Regions from separate parts of the Brenneria nigrifluens DSM 30175 genome, predicted to be linked through region 4. Evidence: predicted binding sites of a transcription regulator. Region 4 holds the regulator's gene; each other region holds the start of a gene.
The links. The regulator CRP, encoded in region 4, controls carbon source genes, mostly activating them, when cyclic AMP is high. The targets are predictions, from matches to a motif close to ATGTGANNNNNNTCACAT.

Region 1: glpT (glycerol-3-phosphate transporter) is a predicted target of CRP. The motif match lies at 3,649-3,666, and genes of this name have one in related genera.
Region 2: EH206_RS01575 (GntP family permease) is a predicted target of CRP. The motif match lies at 2,318-2,335, and genes of this name have one in related genera.
Region 3: EH206_RS07055 (ABC-F family ATPase) is a predicted target of CRP. The motif match lies at 1,180-1,197, and genes of this name have one in related genera.

Annotation. Positions count from the first base shown of each region.
Region 1 is NZ_CP034036.1:339,895-345,605, forward strand. Features, by position in the region: gene rhtB (homoserine/homoserine lactone efflux protein) at 1-48, opposite strand, end outside; gene pldB (lysophospholipase L2) at 235-1,227, shown strand; gene yigL (sugar/pyridoxal phosphate phosphatase YigL) at 1,257-2,057, shown strand; gene glpT (glycerol-3-phosphate transporter) at 2,126-3,475, opposite strand; gene glpA (anaerobic glycerol-3-phosphate dehydrogenase subunit A) at 3,787-5,505, shown strand; gene glpB (glycerol-3-phosphate dehydrogenase subunit GlpB) at 5,495-5,711, shown strand, end outside.
Region 2 is NZ_CP034036.1:347,330-353,040, reverse strand. Features, by position in the region: gene asd (aspartate-semialdehyde dehydrogenase) at 1-27, opposite strand, end outside; gene EH206_RS01580 (YhgN family NAAT transporter) at 267-860, shown strand; gene EH206_RS01575 (GntP family permease) at 895-2,271, opposite strand; gene EH206_RS01570 (gluconokinase) at 2,431-2,949, shown strand; gene gntR (gluconate operon transcriptional repressor GntR) at 2,972-3,967, opposite strand; gene EH206_RS01560 (pirin family protein) at 4,100-4,795, opposite strand; gene glpC (anaerobic glycerol-3-phosphate dehydrogenase subunit GlpC) at 5,185-5,711, opposite strand, start outside.
Region 3 is NZ_CP034036.1:1,524,866-1,530,576, reverse strand. Features, by position in the region: gene EH206_RS07055 (ABC-F family ATPase) at 1-1,136, opposite strand, end outside; gene EH206_RS07050 (GNAT family N-acetyltransferase) at 1,378-1,908, shown strand; gene elaB (stress response protein ElaB) at 2,025-2,336, opposite strand; gene nuoN (NADH-quinone oxidoreductase subunit NuoN) at 2,606-4,066, opposite strand; gene nuoM (NADH-quinone oxidoreductase subunit M) at 4,073-5,608, opposite strand; gene nuoL (NADH-quinone oxidoreductase subunit L) at 5,705-5,711, opposite strand, start outside.
Region 4 is NZ_CP034036.1:464,641-470,351, forward strand. Features, by position in the region: gene EH206_RS02090 (ABC transporter ATP-binding protein) at 1-233, shown strand, start outside; gene ppiA (peptidylprolyl isomerase A) at 404-973, shown strand; gene EH206_RS02100 (polysaccharide lyase) at 1,043-2,167, opposite strand; gene crp (cAMP-activated global transcriptional regulator CRP) at 2,814-3,446, opposite strand; gene EH206_RS02110 (OsmC family protein) at 3,763-4,170, shown strand; gene EH206_RS02115 (phosphoribulokinase) at 4,220-5,089, opposite strand; gene EH206_RS02120 (YheU family protein) at 5,243-5,479, opposite strand; gene EH206_RS02125 (LysE family translocator) at 5,629-5,711, shown strand, end outside.

The DNA of each region.
Region 1 (5,711 bases), 120 kb from region 4:
GAGGATAAGCGTCGTCAGTAAATAGGTTAACCACCAGTCTATGGTCACTTGCGAATGCTCCCGGAAATTTTTGATGGCGGGCTTATCCCTGCCCGCCACCCTACGGGCCAACGCATTGCGTTGTTGAAAATCGCTCCCTGCGATTTTTTATGCCACAATACGCCGATGCATATATTTTCGCTATAGCTCAAAATCCGTTCCGATAGCTTTACTGGCCTGCGCCGGAGTGTGTGGATGACTCGGTATCTCAATAGCCTGTTAACGCGTGAAGCGCAGTTTTCTGCCTTTGCTACCGGGGCGTTGCTGGATTTCTGGCGTCAGCGCGAAGAAGGGGAATTTATCGGCGTCGATAATGTGCCGATCCGCTTTGTGCGTTTTAGCGCGCCGCAGCACGATAAAATCGTCGTGGTGTTCCCCGGACGTATTGAAAGCTATGTAAAATACGGCGAAGTGGCTTACGATCTCTTCCATAACGGCTATGACGTACTGATGATGGATCATCGCGGGCAGGGGCGTTCCGGGCGCCTGCTCGAAGATAGCCACCGCGGGCATGTCGTACGTTTCAGCGACTATGTGGATGATGTCGAACTGCTGTGGCAACGGCAGATTGCCCCGCAGGCGCATAGCCGTCGATTTGCGCTGGCTCATTCGATGGGCGGCGCGATCCTGGCCCGGTTTCTGGCGCGCCGGCCGCGGGCTTTCGATGCCGTGGCGCTCTGCGCGCCGATGTGCGGCATTCATCTGCCGATGCCAAACTGGCTGGCATGGCGCATCGTCGACTGGGCGGAACGCCGCCCCGCGATACGCGACTATTATGCCATCGGCACCGGGCAGTGGCGGCCGTTGCCTTATGTGGTCAATATGCTGACCCACAGCCGCGAGCGCTACCGGCGCAGCGTCAGATTTTATGCGGATTCCCCGGAGCTGCGTGTTGGCGGCCCGACCTACCATTGGGTACGCGAAGCGCTGACGGTAGGCCGGGAGTTGCTGGAGCAGGCCGCAGATATCACTACGCCGTTGCTGTTGTTGCAGGCGGAAGAAGATCGGGTGGTGGATAACCGCAGCCAGGATCGGTTTTGTCAGGCTCTGGCGCAGAGCGGCCACCCCTGTGCGGGCGGGACACCCCGGATTATCAAAGGGGCGCGGCATGAGATTCTGTTTGAGAAAGATAACATTCGTGCTCAGGCATTCGAGCTGATTCTGGAGCATTTTGCTCGCTATTATTAAATTACCACCAGAGGTTGGATCTCACCGTTATGTACCATGTCGTAGCTTCCGATTTAGATGGCACCCTGTTATCGCCCGACCATACGCTCTCCTCCTATGCGAAAGAAACCCTCAGGCTATTGACCGAAAAGGGGATTCATTTTGTCTTTGCGACGGGGCGGCACCATATGGATGTGGCGCAAATCCGCGACGGTCTGGGCATCAGCGCCTTTATGATCACCTCCAACGGCGCGCGGGTGCACAACACCCGGGGCGATCTGATCTTCAGCCATAATCTGGATCAGGACATCGCCCGCGATCTTTACGGCGTGGCGCACCACAACCCGGATATGCTGACGCACGTTTACCGCGACGATGAGTGGTTTATGAACCGTCAGAGTCCGGAGGAGGAGCGTTTTTTTAAAGAGTCGGTGTTTAAGTACCAACTGTTCGAACCCGGCCTGCTGGAGACCGGTGGCGTCAGCAAGATCTTCTTCACCTGCGATTCCCACGAGCAGTTGCTGACGCTGGAAGAGGCGATCAACGCGCGCTGGGGCGATCGCGTCAATGTGAGCTTTTCCACGCTGACCTGCCTGGAAGTGATGGCCGGCGGGGTATCCAAAGGTCACGCGCTGGAGCAGGTGGCGAAGATCATCGGTTTTTCGCTGCGCGAGTGCATCGCTTTCGGCGACGGTATGAACGACTACGAAATGCTGTCGATGGCGGGCAAAGGCTGCATCATGCAAAACGCCCATCAGCGTTTGAAGAATTTGCTGCCTGAGCTGGAGGTGATCGGTAGCAACGCGGAAAGCGCGGTGCCGAACTACCTGCGGGATTTGTTTCTGAGATAACGCTTTTCTCTGTCGAGAGAAAGGCGGCGTCGACGGGACGCCGCCAGAGGGATGCTTACAAAACGGGATTATGCCTGCCTGGCTAACTCTTCCTTATGCTTTTTCTCACTGAACATCACTATGATAAGCAAAGCCACCGCCAGAATACTGCCGCCGATCATCACCATAAAGCCGCCGTCCCAGCCGAAAAAGTCCACGGTGTAGCCGACGATGGCGCTGGCGGCGACGGAACCGCCGAGATAACCGAACAGACCGGTGAACCCAGCCGCCGTGCCCGCGGCTTTCTTCGGCGCCAGTTCCAGCGCATGCAGGCCGATCAGCATCACCGGTCCGTAGATCAGGAAGCCGATGATAATCATGCACGCCATATCCACATGCGGATTGCCCGCCGGGTTCATCCAGTATACGACGGTGGCGATGGTGACCAGGGTCATAAAGAACACGCCGGTTGCGCCGCGGTTGCCTTTAAACACCTTGTCGGACATCCAGCCGCACAGCAGCGTGCCGGGAATGCCTGCATATTCGTAGAAGAAATAGGCCCAGGAGGATTTGTCCAGCGCGAAATGTTTTACCTCTTTCAGATAGGTCGGAGACCAGTCGAGAATGCCATAGCGCAGCAGGTAAACAAATACGTTGGCGATGGCGATGTACCACAGCAGCCGGTTGGGAAAAACGTACTGCATAAAGATTTGCTTTGCGGTCAGCTCCTCTTCGTTTTTCTCATTATAATCAACAGGATAGTCGTTTTTATACTCTTCGATCGAGGGTAAGCCGCAGGATTGCGGCGTATCTCGCATCAGGGCAAAAGCGATCAGCGCGACCAGAATGGCGGCAAACGCGGGCATATACAGGGCGGCTTTCCAGTCGTTAAACCAGGCCATCCCCAGCAGAAACAGCAGCGGTGGAATACCGCCGCCGACGTTATGCGCGCAGTTCCAGATGGAAACGATGCCGCCGCGTTCCTTTTTCGACCACCAGTGCACCATGGTGCGTCCGCACGGCGGCCAACCCATGCCTTGAAACCAGCCGCACAGGAACAGCAGCACGAACATGATCGCAATGCTGGAGGTGGCCCAGGGCACGAACCCCATAAACAGCATGACCGCCGACGCCAGTATCAGGCCCGCGGGCAGGAACACGCGCGGATTGGAGCGGTCGGAGACCGAACCCATGATAAATTTGGAAAAGCCGTAGGCGATCGAAATGCCGGATAGCGCGAAACCGAGATCGCCGCGCGAGAACCCTTGTTCGATCAGGAATGGCATCGCCAGAGCGAAATTTTTGCGCACCAGATAGTATGCGGCATAGCCAAAGAAGATGCCCATGAAAATTTGCCAGCGCAGACGACGATACAGTGGATCGACCCGATCTGCCGCGACGCGGGGCTGGTGTGTGGCGGGTTTAAAAATACTCAGCATTGCTGTCTCCAATACGCCCAAAAACGATAATTTTTTGTTCTATAACGAAGGTGATTTTATTTAATTCCGCCCTTTTCATCTGTGAGTTATCGCTCAAATGTTACATTTTTATGAAGGTATGACATTTTTCCGTACTTAAATTAACAATGCTTATGCAATTGCGGAATTGATTTTGGTGATGTCAATCACATATATGACTTTTAATGACTATTTCATTTTCGTTTTATGTTCGTTTTTGCTCTTTATCAAACGTTAACCTTATATTTTGTGTCCCAATAGCACTATGTAACGAGTCGCAGATAAGAGGGCGTATGCAAAATAGTGGGTCATACCGGGAAACCGACGTCATTGTGATTGGCGGTGGGGCGACGGGCGCGGGAACCGTACGGGATTGCGCGCTGCGGGGGTTACGCTGCCTGTTGATCGAACGCTTTGACATCGCCACCGGCGCCACCGGGCGCAACCATGGTTTGTTGCACAGCGGATCGCGCTATGCGGTGACGGACGGCGAGTCCGCGCGTGAATGTATTGAAGAAAACCAGGTGCTCAAACGCATAGCCCGCCACTGCGTGGAACCGACGGACGGCCTGTTTCTGACCTTGCCGGAAGACGATCTCGCCTATCAGGGCCAATTTATCGCCGCCTGCCGACAGGCGGGGATCAACGCCCAGGCGATTGATCCCCAGGAGGCGCTGCGTCTGGAGCCTGCCGCCAACCCGACGCTGATTGGCGCGGTTCGGGTGCCGGACGGCACCATCGATCCTTTCCGCCTGACCTCGGCCAATATCATCGACGCCGCTGAGCACGGCGCCGAGGTGCTGACTTATCATGAGGTTATCGGTTTGATCCGCCAGGGCGACCGCATCACCGGAGTGCGCGTTTTCGACCATAAAAACGCCGTCGCCGTCGAGATACACGCCCAGGTGGTGGTCAACGCCGCGGGTATCTGGGGACAACATATCGCCGAGTATGCCGATCTGCGCGTACGCATGTTCCCGGCGAAAGGGGCGCTGCTGATTTTGGGACACCGCATCAACAACATGGTGATTAACCGCTGCCGCAAACCGGCCGATGCCGACATTCTGGTGCCGGGAGACACCATTTCTCTGATCGGCACCACCTCGACCCATATCGATTACGATCAGATCGATAATATGACGGTCACGCCCGCGGAAGTGGAAATCCTGATGCGCGAAGGCGCCAAATTGGCGCCGCAGTTGGCGGACACGCGCATTCTCCGCGCCTATGCGGGGGTGCGCCCGCTGGTGGCGAACGACAGTGACCCCAGCGGACGCAGCGTCAGCCGCGGCATTGTGCTGCTCGACCATGCCAGCCGCGATGGTCTGGAGGGGTTTGTTACCATCACCGGCGGTAAGCTGATGACCTATCGGCTGATGGCCGAGTGGGTGACGGATAAAATCTGTGAAAAGCTGGGCTGCGACGTGGCCTGTACCACGGCGCAGACGCCGTTGCCCGGTTCGGAACCCGGCACGGAGCGCGCGGCCCCTCAATCCACCGCGCGCCGCTCCGCCTCCGCCGGGCATTTCTCCGCGCCCAAAAGCCCGTTATCGGAACCCAAAAACAGCGTGTTTCCGTTGTCCGCGCCGCTGCGCGGATCGGCGATTTACCGCCATGGCGAACGCGCCGGGCGTTTGCTGTCCGGCGAGCGTCTGGACGGCAGTCTGGTCTGCGAGTGCGAAGCCGTTACCGCCGGCGAAGTGCGTTACGCGGTGGAATCGCTCCAGGTTAATAATCTGATTGATTTACGCCGCCGCACCCGCGTCGGAATGGGAACCTGCCAGGGCGAGCTTTGCGCCTGCCGGGCCGCGGGATTGCTGTGCCGGCTGGGGCGGTCGGCGCCGGAGCAATCCATCGTCCAGCTCAGCCAGTTTCTCAATGAGCGCTGGAAAGGCATTCGCCCGGTCGCCTGGGGCAATACCCTGCGTGAAAGCGAGTTTACCAGCTGGGTATATCAGGGATTGTGCGGCCTGACGGCCGATGACGCGCGGGAGGAACAGCATGCGGTATGACGCGGTTATTATCGGCGGCGGGCTGGCGGGGTTGACCTGCGGCATCAGGCTGTCCGAGCAGGGCAAACGTTGCGCTATCGTCAGCGCCGGGCAAAGCGCCCTGCATTTTTCTTCGGGCGCTCTGGATTTGCTCGCCAGTCTGCCGGACGGGCAGGCCGTCGACCAACCGCTAAGCGCGCTGGATGAGCTGGCCCGGCAGGCGCCTC
Region 2 (5,711 bases), 120 kb from region 4:
CCAGCCAATAAAACCAACATTTTTCATGGTAACTGTCCTGCCTTGGGGGTAACAAAAAGAATTACGGCTGCCGTCTTAGTGTAGTAAACACATTAGTTATGATAGTAAACACATTAAGAGTAACGACTTTCCACCATACAAAATGTACGCAAAGTCGCAAGTGAATTTATTCGATAGTAAGACGTTTTTCAGCAGTCATTCTAATATGGCCGCCGTGGCGCAGGATGGTGTACATCCGCATTCGATTTCAGGAGCAAAAAACCACCATGACAGAAATGATCTCCGCAACCGTGCTGTTGCTGCTAATTATGGATCCCCTCGGCAACCTGCCTATCTTTATGTCGGTGCTGAAACATCTGGATCCCAAGCGGCGACGCGTGGTACTGATCCGCGAGATGCTTATCGCCCTGGGGCTGATGCTGACCTTTCTGTTTGCCGGAGAGCGGATCCTGGTTTTTCTTAACCTGCGCACCGAAACGGTATCGATTTCCGGCGGCATCATCCTTTTCCTGATCGCCATCCGCATGATCTTTCCCTCCAAGGAGGGCAGCAGCACCGGCCTGCCCGCCGGGGAGGAGCCGTTTCTGGTGCCGTTGGCGATCCCGCTGGTGGCCGGCCCGTCGATTCTGGCGGCGCTGATGCTGCTTTCCCACCAATATCCCAATCAGTTGCCCCACCTGACGCTGGCGCTATTTATCGCCTGGGCGATCTCTTTCATCATTCTGTTGATGTCGAACCTGTTTTTACGGCTGCTGGGCGAGAAAGGCGTCAGCGCGCTGGAGAAACTGATGGGATTGATTCTGGTGATGCTGTCGACGCAGATGTTTCTGGACGGCGTACGGGCGTATATGAAGCTTTAAATCGACGGGGCGCTGCGGCCCCGTCTGATTACCGTCAGAGGAAAACGCTGCCTACCGCGGCCAGCAGGAAGGCAATGGTGCCGATCAGCGTTTCCATTACCGTCCAGGTTTTCAGCGTGGTTTTCTCATCCATTTCCAGGAAACGCCCGACCAGCCAGAAGCCGGAGTCGTTAACGTGCGATAGCACCGTCGCGCCGCCGGCAATGGCGATAACGATAAAGCACAGATCGAACTGACTCAGCCCGGTGGTCGCCGCCACCGCCGGCGCCATCAGCGCCGCCGTGGTCGTCAACGCCACGGTGGCCGACCCCTGGGCGATACGTAACGCGGCGGAAACCACGAATGCGGCGACAATCACCGGCATACCGTTATCAGCCAGCATATCGGCCAGCGCCGTACCGATCCCGCTGGCGCGCAATACGCCGCCGAACATACCGCCGGCCCCGGTGACCAGAATAATGGAACACACCGGCCCGAGCGCCCCTTCACAGGCTTTATCAAGGTGCCTGCGGCTATGCTGTCCGCTGAACATGATCAGAGAAAACAGTACGGTGATCAACAGAGCCACCGGGGTTTTCCCCAGCATCCGCAGGAACTGCACCAAGGCGTTGTCGCCGTTGATTATCCCCATAACCGTCAGCGTGTTCAGCCCGGTATCGAGAAAGATCAATACCAGCGGCAGCAGCAGTACGCTCAATACCACCAAAAACGAAGGCGGCGTATGTTGTTCATCGGCCTTGACCTCTTCCAGAAAGGTGGAAGGCAGCGGTAAATGAAACTTCTTACCCGCCCACAGACCAAACAGATAGCTGCCCAGATACCAGGTAGGAAAGGCGATAATCAGACCGACGATCACCAGCAGACCAATATTGGCGCCAAGCAGTTCGCTGGCGGCAACCGGCCCCGGATGAGGCGGCAATAACGCATGCATCACCGCGAATGCCCCGGCGGCGGGCAGCGCATACTTCAGGGTTGAGCCGCCGAAACGCTTCGCCACGCTAAAGATGATCGGCAGCATAACGATCAGACCGGCATCGAAAAAGATGGGGAAACCGAACAACAATGAGGCAATACCCAGCGCAAACGGCGCATGGCGCTCGCCGAATTTAATGATCAGCGTATCGGCCAACACATTGGCGCCGCCGGTGATCTCCAGCAAACGCCCAATCATCGCCCCCAGACCGACCAGCAAGGCGACCGACGCCAGCGTACTGCCGAAACCGCTCAATAGCGTAGGGACGATATTTTCATAAGGCGTTTTTGTTACCAGCGCGGTCACCAGGCTGACTGACACCAGCGCCAGGAAAGCATGGATTTTAAAACGCATAATCAGCACGAGTAACAAGGCCACTGCACCTACCGCAATCAGCAGCAGCACGCCGGCACTATAAGCAGATGTTATTTCTGTCATGGTTATTATCCTTTCAATCACCCAGTGGAATGGAATGACTGATTGTTTGTGAGATATGTCACATTGCCATTTGATACCGGTAACATGATACGGGTAACATGTTAAGATCGGGAACTGATATGTTTCATTTAATTTACATTTTGGGATGGAGATCAAATTATGCCGGGCCAAAGCATTATTCTTATGGGCGTTTCAGGTAGCGGGAAATCTTCGGTAGGCGCCGCGTTCGCCCGGGCGATTCAGGCTAAACTCATTGACGGCGACGATCTGCATCCCCGCGCCAATATTCAGAAAATGGCCGGTGGTACGCCGCTGAATGACGAAGACCGCGCCCCCTGGCTGGAACGTCTGAACGACGCCGCCTATAGCCTGTTTCACAAGAATGAAATCGGCATCATCGTCTGTTCGGCATTAAAAAAACGCTATCGCGACCGCCTGCGCCGCGACAATGAAGGGATGGTCTTTCTCTATCTGAAAGGCGGTTTCGATATCATTCTGGCGCGGCATAAAGCCCGCGCCGGACACTTTATGCCGACGGAACTGCTCAAAAGCCAGTTTGACGCGCTGGAAGAACCGGGCGGCGACGAGCCGGATGTGCTGACGATAGATATCGACGGCAGCATGGAAGAGGTGGTTAACCGCTGCGTTGAGGCGCTGCGCAGCCATCAGCGGGCGTGATATCGTCCGGCGGGGACTGGCGCTAAATGCTATCGCCATCCAACAAGGTGAAACCGACATCGACCATCTCCGGCGCAACCCGCTCGCCGCGCAAACGCGCCAGCAGGCGCTCCGCGCCAATCTGCCCCATGCGCTCGCGTGGGGTAAGCACGCTGGCCAGCTTCGGCACCATTGCCTGACCGATGTCGTGCCCGTGAAAACCGGCGATCCCCATATCTTGCGGCACGCGCAATCCCTGACGCTGACACTCGAACATCGCGCCGACGGCCAGATCGTCGTTGGTACAGAAAATACTGTCGATCGGCGGATGCTCAGCCTGCGCCTGCCGCAATAACTCCCCTCCCAGCGAATAGGAAGAGGCCAACTCGCTCATCACGCAATAGCTCGCCAGCCCGTTATCCCGCATCGCCTGCTGATAGCCGCGGCATTTTATGATCGTCCGTTCGTCCTGACGCGCGCCGAGGTAAACCACATGGCGGCGCCCCCGTTCAATCATATGCTGGGTCATCTGCCGCGCCGCTTCAAAATTATCGAACCCCACCGCGATATCCAGGCAGGGAGAAACCGAGTCCATCAGTTCCACCACCGGAATACCCGCCACATCAATCATCTGACGGGTGCGTTCGGTATGCAAACGGTCGGACAGAATCAGGCCGTCGATGTTATAGGCCAGCAACGACATCAGCCGCTGCTCTTCCTTTTCAGGGTGATACCCATAGTGCGCCAGCATGGTCTGATAGCCCTGCGCTTCGGTAACCCGTTCAATCCCCCGCAGCACCTGCGCAAACACCTGGTTGGTCAACGACGGCAGCAGCACGCCGATCGCCCGGCTGGTGGCGCTGGCAAGCATATTGGGCGCCTGATTGGGGATGTAGCCCAGCTCGTCAAGCGCTATGGCTATCTTTTCCTGCAACGCCACGGAGACCTGAGCAGGATTGCGCAGATAACGGCTTACCGTCATTTTCGTCACGCCGACCCGGTCGGCAACATCCTGGAGAACCGGTCTTTTTTTCTTCATTAGCCACGGATCACGCCTGAAAATATTGAGCGGAAGTCTAGCAAAAAAAGCGCGCAGGGTATATTTTAACGTTGCGCAACGACGGCCCATGGGGAGGCGCGGCAAGATCCGGATGCGTTAATGCCTCGACGCTTATACCGGCGGTAAATCAAACAGCAGGATTTCGCTCTCTTGATCGGCATGAACCGACAGGGTTTCTTCATCCCACACGGCCAGCGCGTCGCTGGTTGCCGCCTGATGACCGTTAATCTCCACGCTGCCGCGCACCACCTGGATCCAGATCCGGCGTTCAGCCCGCACCCGATAAATCGACTGTTCCTGCGGCTTCAGCGCCCAGCGCCACAGCGTCATGTCCTGGAAAACCTGCAACGAGCCGTCGCGGGCATCAGGCGACAGCACCAGTTGGCGCCCCTGCGGCATATCGAAGCGTTTCTGTTCATAGCGCGGCGTCAGCCCGGCTTTTTGCGGGATAATCCAAATCTGGTACAGATGCAGCAACGCATCACGGCTGGCGTTGTATTCCGAATGGCGAATCCCGCTGCCGGCGCTCATGATCTGAAACTCGCCGGCCTGAATCTGTTCTTTGTTGCCCATGCTGTCCTGATGCTCCACCGTACCTTCCAGAACGTAGGTGAGGATTTCCATATCCTTATGCGGATGGGTGCCGAAGCCTTTGCCGCCTTCAATCCGGTCTTCATTGATAACGCGCAGCGCCGAGAAGCCCATAAACTCCGGTTCATAATAATCGGCAAATGAGAAAGTATGCCAGCTGTCAAGCCAGCCGTGGTTTGCATGTCCGCGCTGTTGCGCTTTACGTTCGTCGATCATGTCGGTTTCTCCCCGCGTTTCGTTAGCAGCCTGATGGGATAGGTTTTAAGTCAAAGTCTAACGGGTAGCCGGGAATAAGATAGCGCAAAAAACTCACCGCCCGGTTCAAAAAATCAGAACGGGGTAAGTACGCTGAGTTCAGCGTCACGCAGTGGCGGTTAGGGGAGGACGGGCAGGGATGGCCTAAAAAAAAAGCCAGCACCCGAGCTGGCTAAATAAATACTGGAAGCAATGTGAGCAATGTCGTGCCTTCGCAGAAACCGCCCTGTGACCTGGATGTCTCCACCCGGTCCTCCGGTTGGTTTCCCCGGAAAGCAGTGCAATAATAATCATTATCATTCGCGTCTGTAAAGTATTTTTTTATGATGGGCTTCCCTGCCCATCTCCACTCACGCCTCAATCAGCGCCCGCGCCAGCAGCGTGATCGGGTGTTCGCACGGCTTGCCGGTGGACATTTCGATTTGCCATTTGCAGGTTTCGCAGTCGGTGATCACCACATCCGCGCCGCTCTCCTCGATCTGCCGAAACAGAGGCGCGCCGATCCCCTGCGCGGTGGCGTAATTTTCCTTTTTGAAGCCGTAGGTGCCGGCAATGCCGCAGCACTGGGAATCCAGCACCGTCAGTTCGATACCGGGAATGCGCTGCAGCAGCGCCAGCGTGTAGGCGGTCCAGCCCATCTTTTCCAGATGGCAGGGGGTGTGATAGGCCACCCGCAGCGGCAACGCGCGCAACGGCAGTTCACGGTCCTCTTCCTCCAATAGCCGGTACAGCCGCCGGGTAGCCAGTTCAATGCCATCGCGCACGCGGTCGGTGTCCACGCCCAGCAGATGCGGATATTCATCGCGCAAGGTAAAGGCGCAGCTGGACGACGTCGCCACCACCGGTATGGACTTGCCGTTGATCGCCTCGTCCAGCG
Region 3 (5,711 bases), 1.1 Mb from region 4:
TAATAGCCGATCTTGACATTTTCCGACCATTTCACGCTGCCGCTATCCGGCGGGAGATCGCCGACCAGCGTTTTCAGCAGCGTCGATTTACCGATGCCGTTGGTGCCTAGAATCGCGACCTTTTCACCCACTTCCACCATCAGATTCAATTTGCTGAACAGCGGAGCGCCATCAAACCCTTTCGCCAGCGCCTCCACTTCCAGCGCGTTACGGAACAGTTTTTTATCCTGCTCGAAGCGAATAAACGGATTCTGGCGGCTGGAGGCCTTCACCTCTTCCAGCTGGATTTTATCAATCTGCCGGGCGCGGGAGGTCGCCTGTTTGGATTTGGAGGCATTGGCGCTAAAACGGCTGACGAAAGACTGCAGCTCGGAAATCTGCGCTTTTTTCTTGGCGTTGTCCGCCAGCAGGCGTTCGCGCGACTGGGTGGCGGCGGTCATGTATTCGTCATAGTTGCCGGGATAAATACGCAGTTCGCCGTAGTCCAGATCCGCCATATGGGTACACACCATATTCAGGAAGTGACGGTCATGGGAAATGATGATCATGGTGCTGTTGCGATCGTTCAGCACCTGCTCCAGCCAACGGATGGTGTCGATATCCAGGTTGTTGGTCGGTTCATCCAGCAGCAGAATATCCGGATCGGCGAACAGCGCCTGCGCCAGCAGCACGCGCAGTTTCCAGCCCGGCGCCACTTCGCTCATCGGGCCGTAGTGCTGTTCCACGGGAATGCCGACGCCCAGCAGCAGTTCGCCGGCGCGGGCTTCCGCGCTGTAACCGTCCATCTCGCCGTACTGCACTTCCAGATCGGCCACTTTATAACCGTCCGCTTCGCTCATTTCGGCCAGCGCGTAGATACGATCGCGTTCTTCTTTTACCGTCCACAGCTCGGCATGGCCCATGATCACCGTGTCCAGCACGCTGTATTTTTCAAACGCGAACTGATCCTGGCGCAGTTTCCCCAGGCGTTCATTCGGATCGAGAAAAACGTTGCCGGCGCTCGGCGCCAAGTCGCCGCCGAGGATTTTCATAAAGGTGGATTTGCCGCAGCCATTCGCGCCGATCAAACCGTAACGGTTGCCGCCGCCAAACTTAACGGAAATGTTCTCAAACAACGGCTTGCTGCCGAACTGCATGGTGATATTGTTGGTACTTAACACAGCACTTACTCAAGTCAAAATGTGATATGGCACGCATTATGCCACAAGATAGCCGCATAATCGCGGTTAGTCCGGCGCGAAAACAGCAACGCGTGGTTTATGCCCGGAGTACGCGGTTTTAGACGGGACGATGTTTCTACCGCGCGGCGCTTATTGACGCAGCCCCGCAGGTGTAAATACCGTTGCTGCAAGAAATGATCTTTATTAAGGAGCCGGAATGAAAACGCTGTATGAATTGCATTATCCCCCTCACCTGCGTTTAAGCATCCAGGATGAGAACGACGCCGCCGCGCTCTTCGCGCTGATTCAGGCGGAAAAGCCCCGCCTGCGCCGAACCCTGCCCTGGCCGGACTCGGTAAAAGATATCAATGACACGCTAAACACCATCAAAACCAACCGGGATGAGTTTTTCGCCGGCGTCGCCGCGGTCTATGTCATTCGCTGGGACGGCATTATCGCCGGCATCGTCTCGTTCAACACCATCCGGGAGCAGGAAGGGGTGATTGGCTACTGGATTGGCGAAAAATTTGAAGGCAAAGGCGTGGTTTCACTGGCGGTCGGCACCATGATAAAAGCCTATATCGACGCCGGGATCGTCAAGCGCTGCGTGATAAAAGCCTCGGTGGAAAACGCGCGCAGCAACGCGCTGGCGCGGCGTCTGGGATTTGCTTTTTATCGCATCGAAAAAGGGGGAGAAAAGCTTGGCGATCGGCGCATCGATCAGAATATTTACCGCTATCACCCCTGATATCGCCCGCCGGCACCCCGGTTAAAAGACTAGGCTCTGCTCCCGGCCGACCGCCGTGACGGGGTATTACCAAAGGTTGATACGCCGACCGGCCTATCAACCAATAGTCTTATCCACTATCGTTTGGCTAATAACAACCCGAGCACCAGCCCGACCGTCGCGCCGATGCCGATGCCATGCCAGGGTTTGTCGTGCACGTAGACATCGGCTTTATCCGCCACCTGTTTGGCGCGGGCGTAGTAACTATCGGTTGCGCCAATGCGCGCTTTGACCTCAAGCAGCGCTTTCTCCGCATTCTTTTTCAGATCAAGATAGGCTTTGTCGGCCTGGTCGCCGGTGTAACGTAGCACTTCGTCCAGCGTTTCAGTCAAGAGTTTTAGATCGTCGTCGATACGAATCTCTTCAGGTTGTTTTTTTTCGGCTGCCATACAGTGCTCCCTTTCCTTATGAAAAATGGTTGTCCAGTTAACTATAGACAATTCTGCGCTTCTGTAGCGCCTTATAGGGGCAGATCATTCCTAAAGTCGGTTTTTTTATGGCGGGGAGGATAGCCCGCCATAAAAAAAACGCCAGGAGCGTTTTTCAACGTCGCTTGCGACGGCCTGAAAGGTGGCGGGCAAGGATAGCCCGCCATAAAAAAAGCCGCAGATAAAAATCTGCGGCGGTTTTCACGTCAGGCAAGGTTTTCTGCTGGCGGTTACATTATGGGCTGCGCCAGTTGAACCAGCCCAATCAGCGGCTGCGGGTAAAAACCCAGTACCAGCACCACTATGGCTGAAATCACCACCACCGCGCCGCCGGCCGTTAATGCCCAGCTTCCCGGCGCATCTTCACGCGTCGCCACCTGCGGCGCATCCAGATACAGGCTGACCATCACCCGCAGATAATAGTAGAGACCAATCGCGCTACCCAGCACCACCGCGCCGGCCAGCCACCACAGATCGGCGTTAACGCTGACGGCCAATACATAGAACTTGCCGAAGAAGCCCAGCGTCATCGGGATACCGGCCAGCGACAGCATCATCACCGTCATCACCGCGGACAATACCGGCTTATGCCAGAACAGACCGCGATAGGACAGCATGGAGTCGGCTTCCGGAGCGCTGCACGGGCTCGACATCAGACTGACCACGCCAAAGGCGCCGAGACTGGCAAACAGATAGCCCACCAGATAGACGCCGACCGTTTCCAGCGCCAGTTGATGACTTTGCACCGCGATCAATGCAACCAGCAGATACCCCATATGCGCAATGGATGAGTACCCCAGCAACCGCTTGATGCTGCGCTGCGAAACCGCCATCACGTTGCCGAACACAATGGAGACAAAAGCAATCACGCCAAGCGCGATTCTGACCGAGTCGCTGTCCACCATCGGCGCGTAGAGGAACAGACGCATCACCGCGCCGAAAATGGCGATTTTGCTGGCGGTGGCCAGAAAGGTCGAAACCGGCGCCGGCGCGCCCTGATACACATCCGGCGTCCACAGTTGGAAAGGCGCCAGCGACAGCTTAAAGCCCACGCCGACGATGATCATCCCCAAGCCCGCCAGCAACAGCGGCTCATGGATATGAAGGTCGCTCAGACTCCGCCCCAGGCTGGCAAAGGTCAGACTGCCCGAATCGGCATACACCAGCGCCATACCGAACAGCAGGAATGCAGACGACGCCGCCGAGAGCAACATATATTTTATACCGGCCTCCAGCGAACGCGCCTGGCGGAAGGCATAACTGACGAGTCCAAACAGCGGCAGCGAAATCAATTCAATGCCAATGAACAACGACGCAAGATGATTTGCGCTCGCCAGCAAGATCCCACCCAGCGCGGCAATCAGCACCAGCAGATAGAACTCATCACGGTTATCCGCATACCCTTCCAACCATGAATAAGCAAAGGTACTGGTCGCCAGACTGGCCAGCAGCACCAGTCCGGTATAGAACATGGAAAAACCATCAACCCGCAGCAGCGGGGTCACATCGGTCGGCCCTGCCTGGCCTACAAAGTAAAGTGACAGCAGCGCGATGCTCAGACCGATAATCGTCAAGGTTGCGTTGACAAAATGGTTGCGTCGCCACGCAATGCACAGCATCACAACCACTACCGTCAATCCGACGATTAACAGCGGCGATAGCGCGATTAGTTGTTGAGGAGTTATTGTCATGGCGAATTACGGCCTTGTTGTTGAAAGTATTGAATCTGGAGCAGACGACATAAACCACTGCTGGATATTTGACATCGCGGCACTGGAGGTATCCAGAATCGGCTGCGGGAAGACCCCTAACAACACCAGTAATACCACCAGAGGCATAACGACGGACAGCTCGCGCATCGTCATACCCGGCAGCGGTTGTTCTGATTTCGGGGCGCCGTAATAAGCACGTTGCATCAGCATCAGCGAATAAACCGACGCAAATACCAGACCGAAAGTGGAAATCACGGTAATCAGCGGAACAACCTGATAGCTGCCGATCAGAATATTAAATTCCCCGACAAAGTTGCCGGTTCCCGGCATACCCAACGTGGCGACGGCAAAAAAGAGCGACAGCGCCGGCAGATACCTGAGACGGGCCCATAGCCCTCCCATCTGGCGCATATCCCAGGTATGCACGCGCTCGTACAGCTGACCGCACAGGATAAACAGACCCGCTGCCGACAGACCGTGAGCAATCATCAGGATAACCGCGCCCTGAAAAGCCTGTTGGTTGCCGGAATATATGGCGATCATCACAAAACCCATATGGGAAACCGAGGTGTAAGCGACCAACCGCTTGATATCAGTCTGATTAAAGGCCATCCAGGCGCCGTAGAATACGCTGATTACCCCCAGCCACATGGCGATGGGCGCAAATTCGTGGGAGGCATTGGGAAACAGCGGCAGGCTGAAGCGCAGTAAACCGTAGGCCGCCGTTTTCATCAACAGCCCGGCCAGGTCGACGGAACCCGCTGTCGGAGACTGGCTATGGGCATCCGGCGACCAGCCATGTACCGGCACCAACGGCATTTTCACCGCGAACGCGACGAAGAATCCCAGCATCAGCAGGTATTCGATGCCATACGACATCTCGGTCTTCAGCAGCGCTTCGTAATTGAAGGTCCAGACGCCGGTCGCATCGTGATGCACGAATACCAGCGCCAGAATGGCGATCAGCATCACCAGACCGCTGGTCTGGGTATAAATGATGAATTTGGTTGCCGCGGCGGTTCGGGTTTTGTCGTCAGAACCTTTGTGTCCCCATATGGCGATGAGGAAATACATCGGCACCAGCATCATTTCCCAGAAGAAGAAGAACAGGAACAGGTCGATGGCGACGAACACGCCGATAACGCCGACCAGCGTCCACAATATCCCAAGGTGGAAAAGCCCCTGGTTGTGGTGCTCTTCATTCCATGAACTGAGTATCGCTAACACGCCCAGCAGCGCGGTTAACACCACCATCAGCACCGAAAGACCATCCAGCGCGAGATGGAAATCAATGCCAAAGCGCGGGATCCACGGCACGGTGAATTCGGCCTGCCATTGCGGCAGTGCGCCGGGCGTGGCCAAAGAATAGCCACCCTGCAACCACAGTTGCAGAGATAGCACCAACGTCAACCCCATCGCAATCAGCGCGATCCAGCGCGGTACTTTCGCACCTAAACGCTCAGACAGCCAACACAGCAGACCGCCGATAAAGGGGATAAGAATTAGCCAAGGTAGTAGCATGGCGCTTTGTGTCCCTAAATTAAAGAAATCTGAAAACTTGCCGTGGCGGGCGCTCTCATCAGGAATGCCCTACCCTTGTACGTTCCGGTTACCGTCTTAAACC
Region 4 (5,711 bases):
CCGAGTTGCAGCAGCAGGAGAAATTGACCTATCTGCTGGTGACCCACGATCTGGGGGTGATTTCCCATCTGTGCCATAAGGTGGCGGTGATGCAATACGGCCGGATACTGGAAACGCTGGATATCGGCGACTTGACCCGCGATACGCCGAAAAATGCCTATACCACCATGCTGGTGGAGGCCAGCCGTCAGTACAGTCGCGATCTGGCGGTGCGTTCGGAACGAATGGGATGATTTATCGGCAGGGGCCGGCCGTTATGCCGGCCCCTGCTCAAGCTGGCGGTTAACGATTGGTTACGATGTGAATTCGCTACGTAAAAAAAGGTAAATCGGTGGCGTTGCAGGGGGCGGGTATTTACAATCATTACGCTTTCTGTAACCAGTCTTACCCACAAGGAATTCTCATGTTCAAACGTACTCTGGTTGCCGCGGCGGCCTTGATTTCACTTAGCGCTTTTTCCCCGCTGTTTGCCGCCACCGGCGCTACGCATGTGTTGCTGACCACCTCGGCAGGAAACATTGAGCTGGCATTGGATGAGCAAAAAGCCCCGGTTTCGGTGAAAAACTTTATTGAGTACGTGAATAACGGCTTTTATAACGGCACCACGTTTCATCGCGTGATCCCCGGTTTTATGATCCAGGGCGGCGGCTTTACCGATGATATGAAGCAGAAAGCGCCCAACCCGCCGATCAAAAACGAGGCGGATAACGGTTTGCGCAACCTGCGCGGCACCGTCGCCATGGCGCGTACCGCCGACAAGGACAGCGCCACCAGTCAGTTCTTTATCAACGTGGCGGACAACGCCTTTCTCGATCACGGCCAGCGCGATTTTGGCTACGCGGTCTTTGGCCGGGTGGTAAAAGGGATGGAGGTCGCGGATAAGATTTCCCAGGTGCAGACTGAAAACGTCGGCCCGTATCAGAACGTGCCGCTCAAACCCGTGGTTATCCAGTCAGCGAAGGTTCTGCCTTAATCTCTCTCTGATTGGCCGTGTAAAAACGGGCGAGTTTACCCAACTCGCCCGGATTAAATCAGCGCGTCGTCATTGACAGGCTGAGGCGGTCAATACGGCAAGGTTCTTGCCGACGCCGGCATAGTTCGCCAGTTTATTTTTTACGCACTGCGCGGTTACCGGCGAGTAGCTATAGGGGAGTGCGGGGAATGTGCCGGTGCTGGTCCAGCTATCGGCATTGACGTAGGCTTTGGAATCCTTGTCCCAGGTGATGCCGTAGGTGGTGAAATCGGCGGGTTTGGTAATGTTGTTGTTGCGCAGATCCCATGTGCCGAAATTCGAGCCATCGTAACGGGATGTCACCGGGTTTTTCGCATTCTCAAACCAGTTGCTTTCGATCAATGCGATGCCGTTCTGACGAACGTTCAGCCCTGAACTGGTGACGCCGGAATAGAGGTTGTTGTAGGCATGCACCTGACCGCCCCGCTGCAGCGGCAGCCGGGCGTTTACGTCGCTGTAGACGTTGTGGTGATAGGTGAGGTTGCGTCCGGTATCGCTGTTGCTGGAACCGCTTAGGCCGACCTTTTTGACGCCGTGAATGTAGTTGTAGGATACGGTGACGTTGGTCGACCCTTTTTTGATATCCACGGCGGATTCAAAGGTGGTATCGCCGTCCGGCGTGCCCTCGCACTCATGGTTTTTCGCGAAGATCTCGTTATGGTCGATCCAGACGTTCGGCGAGTCGTCGATGCGGATTGCATCGCCATCCTGGGCGCCTCCGGGCATATAACCCATGCGCATATTACGCACCACGACGTTGGACGACTTGGTGATCCAGATACCGAAGTTCGTTGAGGAACCATTGCTGCCGAGGATGGTAATGCCTTTGGTAAACTCCTTGATCTCCACGCCGCGCGCCGGTTTGCTCCATTGACCGCAGATATCGGCTTCCGCCGCCTTGATTAAGTCATCTTCATTGCCGTTATAGGTGATGACGACGGGGTAGGCGCCGCCTGACACTTTTTTACCGCTTGAGTCCAGACGCGCGGCCGCGATGATATCGACAATGTCCTGCATTGAACCGGCCGTTTTATTGACGGCTCCGGAAACGTTGCCGCCGTCGGTGGTGGCATAGCCGCCGGTATCGGCCGCCATCGCGTGTTGGCAGGCAAGAAATAACAGCCCGGCGGCGGCTGAAGGCAGTAGGTATTTCATAAGGATTATCTCCTGTTGGAATATAACTTCGTTAAGGCATTTCTCGTTCCATATGCCCAGGGTAATAAGGTTGGATTTTTTCGCTGAAAATGAAAGATCGGTTTTCAGTTTTATAAAAATCCGTATCAGTGTTATCACAAAAATAAAACAATACAATACCTTCAATTCAATGCGTCTTTTCAATAATCGAAAGGAAAGGCGGGTTTTATGAAAAGGTAATTTCCAATAAAAATCATGAATTTTATATTTATCATTTAATTATCAATAAGTTATATTTTAATTGTGGTTTTTTTGTTTCCATGGGTTTCTATTTTTACCAATATATTAATATAAGGTGGATTTATCTGAAAAATCCCCCCGACATCCGTATTAATAGGGGTTTTCTTAAAATAAATAAAAATACAATTTTATTGATCTATGTTAAAACACAACTTGATAAATCATGACTGCTTTTTATGTTGGCCGATATTACAAATAATAAATGCAGCCTGTTAATAAGACTATTTATATTTCCAGTAAATAATATATTTTAATAATAAATACCCTGCTCATTAACTGGCGGGTAAATCCGAGAGCTGCGTTGATGGTGATAGAAAAAAGCGTGAAGGCCGCTTCACGCTTTTTTGTTGTAGGGTAACGGAATGGTTTAACGGGTACCGTAAACCACAATCGTTTTACCATGTGCGGAGATCAGGTTCTGGTCTTCCAGCATTTTAAGAATACGGCCCACGGTTTCGCGTGAACAGCCAACGATTTGCCCAATTTCCTGACGGGTGATTTTTATTTGCATGCCATCCGGGTGAGTCATGGCATCGGGTTGTTTTGCCAGGTTCAGTAAGGTCTGAGCAATACGGCCGGTGACGTCGAGAAACGCCAGGTTACCGACTTTCTCTGAAGTAACCTGCAGTCTGCTGGCCATCTGCGCCGACAGGCGCATCAGAATATCGGGATTTACCTGAATCAACTGCCGGAACTTTTTATAAGAAATTTCAGCAACTTCACAAGCCGCTTTCGCCCGTACCCAGGCGCTGCGCTCCTGACCTTCTTCAAACAGGCCAAGTTCGCCGATAAAATCTCCCTGATTGAGATAAGAGAGAATCATTTCTTTGCCTTCTTCATCTTTGATCAGCACTGCGACAGAGCCTTTCACGATGTAGTAAAGCGTTTCTGCTTTTTCACCCTGGTGAATCAGGGTGCTCTTCGATGGATACTTGTGGATGTGACAATGAGAAAGGAACCATTCGAGAGTCGGGTCTGTTTGCGGTTTGCCGAGAACCATTCGCTATCATCCTCTGTTGTAATTCACTGCGCAAATCACAGGGCTCAGAGTTCCCTGTACGGCGTATTACTGCTAAACATTCAAAATTCGTGTAGGAAGAATGATGTCAGGGAATATACTGGAGCCTCTATCTGGCGACATCATCATCTCCCCGGTATCTGAGTTTGTCCAGAAAAGGCAGATTCTATTTTCGTTTGTAGCACAGCTTGAAGAACCTGTCTTGTGTTGTCTCGCTTCAGCATGATGAAGCTCTGGTTATAGCGTGTTTTTGTAAAGTAAGGATATAATTTTTCAAAAAATTTTTAGCGGAGGCGGCATGCAGGCTCGAGTGAAGTGGATTGAAGGCTTAACATTTCTTGGCGAATCAGCGTCCGGTCACCAGGTGCTGATGGACGGCGATTCGGGAGACAAAGCGCCAAGCCCGATGGAAATGGTGTTGATGTCGGTCGGCGGCTGCAGTGCGATTGACGTGGTGTCGATCCTGCAGAAAGGCCGTCATGACGTTGCGGACTGTGAGGTTAAGCTGACCTCGGAGCGGAGAACGGAAGCGCCGCGTCTGTTTACCCACATTAATCTGCATTTTATCGTAACGGGCACAGGGCTGACGGAGAAAGCGGTGGAGCGGGCGGTGGCGCTCTCCGCGGAGCGCTATTGCTCGGTGGCGCTGATGCTGGGTAAAGGCGTTGAGGTCACGCACAGTCATGAAGTCCGCATAACGGGGTAATCCTCGGCGTATCGGCCGCTGATGCCGCGCCGTGTTTTGCCGCGGCGGACTACTCGATTTTTTTTCCTTCCAGCAGGCGCTGCACCAGCGGCGCCATAATCAACTCCATCGCCAGCCCCATTTTCCCGCCGGGCACCACCAGGGTGTTGATATGGGAAATAAACGATCCCTGCAGCATGGCCAGCAGATAGGGGTAGTCAATATTATCCAGCCCCTGGAAATGAATCACCACGAAGCTTTCGTCCAGCGAAGGGATCGACTTGGCGGCGAACGGGTTGGAGGTATCAACGGTGGGAACGCGCTGGAAGTTGATGTGCGTGCGTGAAAACTGCGGCGTAATGTAGGTGATGTAGTCTTCCATGGAGCGCACCACCGAATCCATCACCGCTTCGCGCGAGTGCCCGCGCTCGTTCACATCGCGAATCAGTTTCTGAATCCATTCCAGGTTGACGATGGGCACTACGCCGACCAGCAAATCGACGTGTTGCGCCACATTGTGTCTATCGGTCACCACGCCGCCATGCAGGCCTTCATAAAACAGCACGTCGGTGGGTTCCGGCATCGGTTCCCACGGCGTAAACGTGCCGGGCACCTGGTTGTAGGGGATCGCTTCATCATAGGTGTGGAGGTATTTACGGGTTTTACCGCGCCCGTGGCGGCCATATTCGGTAAATGACTGTTCCAGCAGGCTGAAATCATTGGCCTCCGGGCCGAAATAGCTGATATGACGCCCGAGATCCCGCGCCTTACGTATTTCCATATCCATTTCCGGGCGGGTATAGCGATGGAAGCTGTCTCCTTCAAGCTGGGCTGCGCGCATGTTTAACTGCTGGAAAATCTTGTGGAATGCCTGGCTGGTCGTTGTGGTTCCCGCTCCGCTGGAGCCGGTAACCGCAATAATCGGATGCTGATGTGACATAAGGCGCTTCACTCCATGATGGTGACGTTTGCTGCGGGGCTTGCCGGGAAACGTCATCAAAAAAGACAAGGTTTCAGACTGCAGAAGAGGTTTTTATCATTGTTAGCACGGTTGCCGATAGCGATGCATCCTCTTTTTTGGCTTTTGCGGCGTTCAGCGCGGGTGATACTCGCCGGCATTAAACTGGCCGCGGGGCATGATGTTGATGGTTTCATGCAGTTCCGACCACACCAGAACCACTTCGCCGGACTCCAGTTGGCGGCGCACGTCGGCGACCTTTTGCGCCAGCGTGCGCTCCTGTTCGCCGTAATCCGTGCCTTCGCGCAGCACGAAAGATTCGATGAGATTGCCCAATGTTTCAGGATCGAGTTGTTGCCAGGGAATGATCACGATATTTGTCCAGAAAAAGTATTGTACGATCAATAACGCACTGTTAGCTTCTAGCTTCAATACTGCCGGTTGACAAGCTATTGGCTACCAATAGTCAATTCATTACCAACTATACTGCAAGAATACCTGGGGTGAGGGGCACCCGTTACATGGAACTAGGTCTGTTTTTGTCGATGCTGGGTTTTCTGTGGGTGGCGGCGATCACTCCGGGGCCGAACAATATGCTATTGAC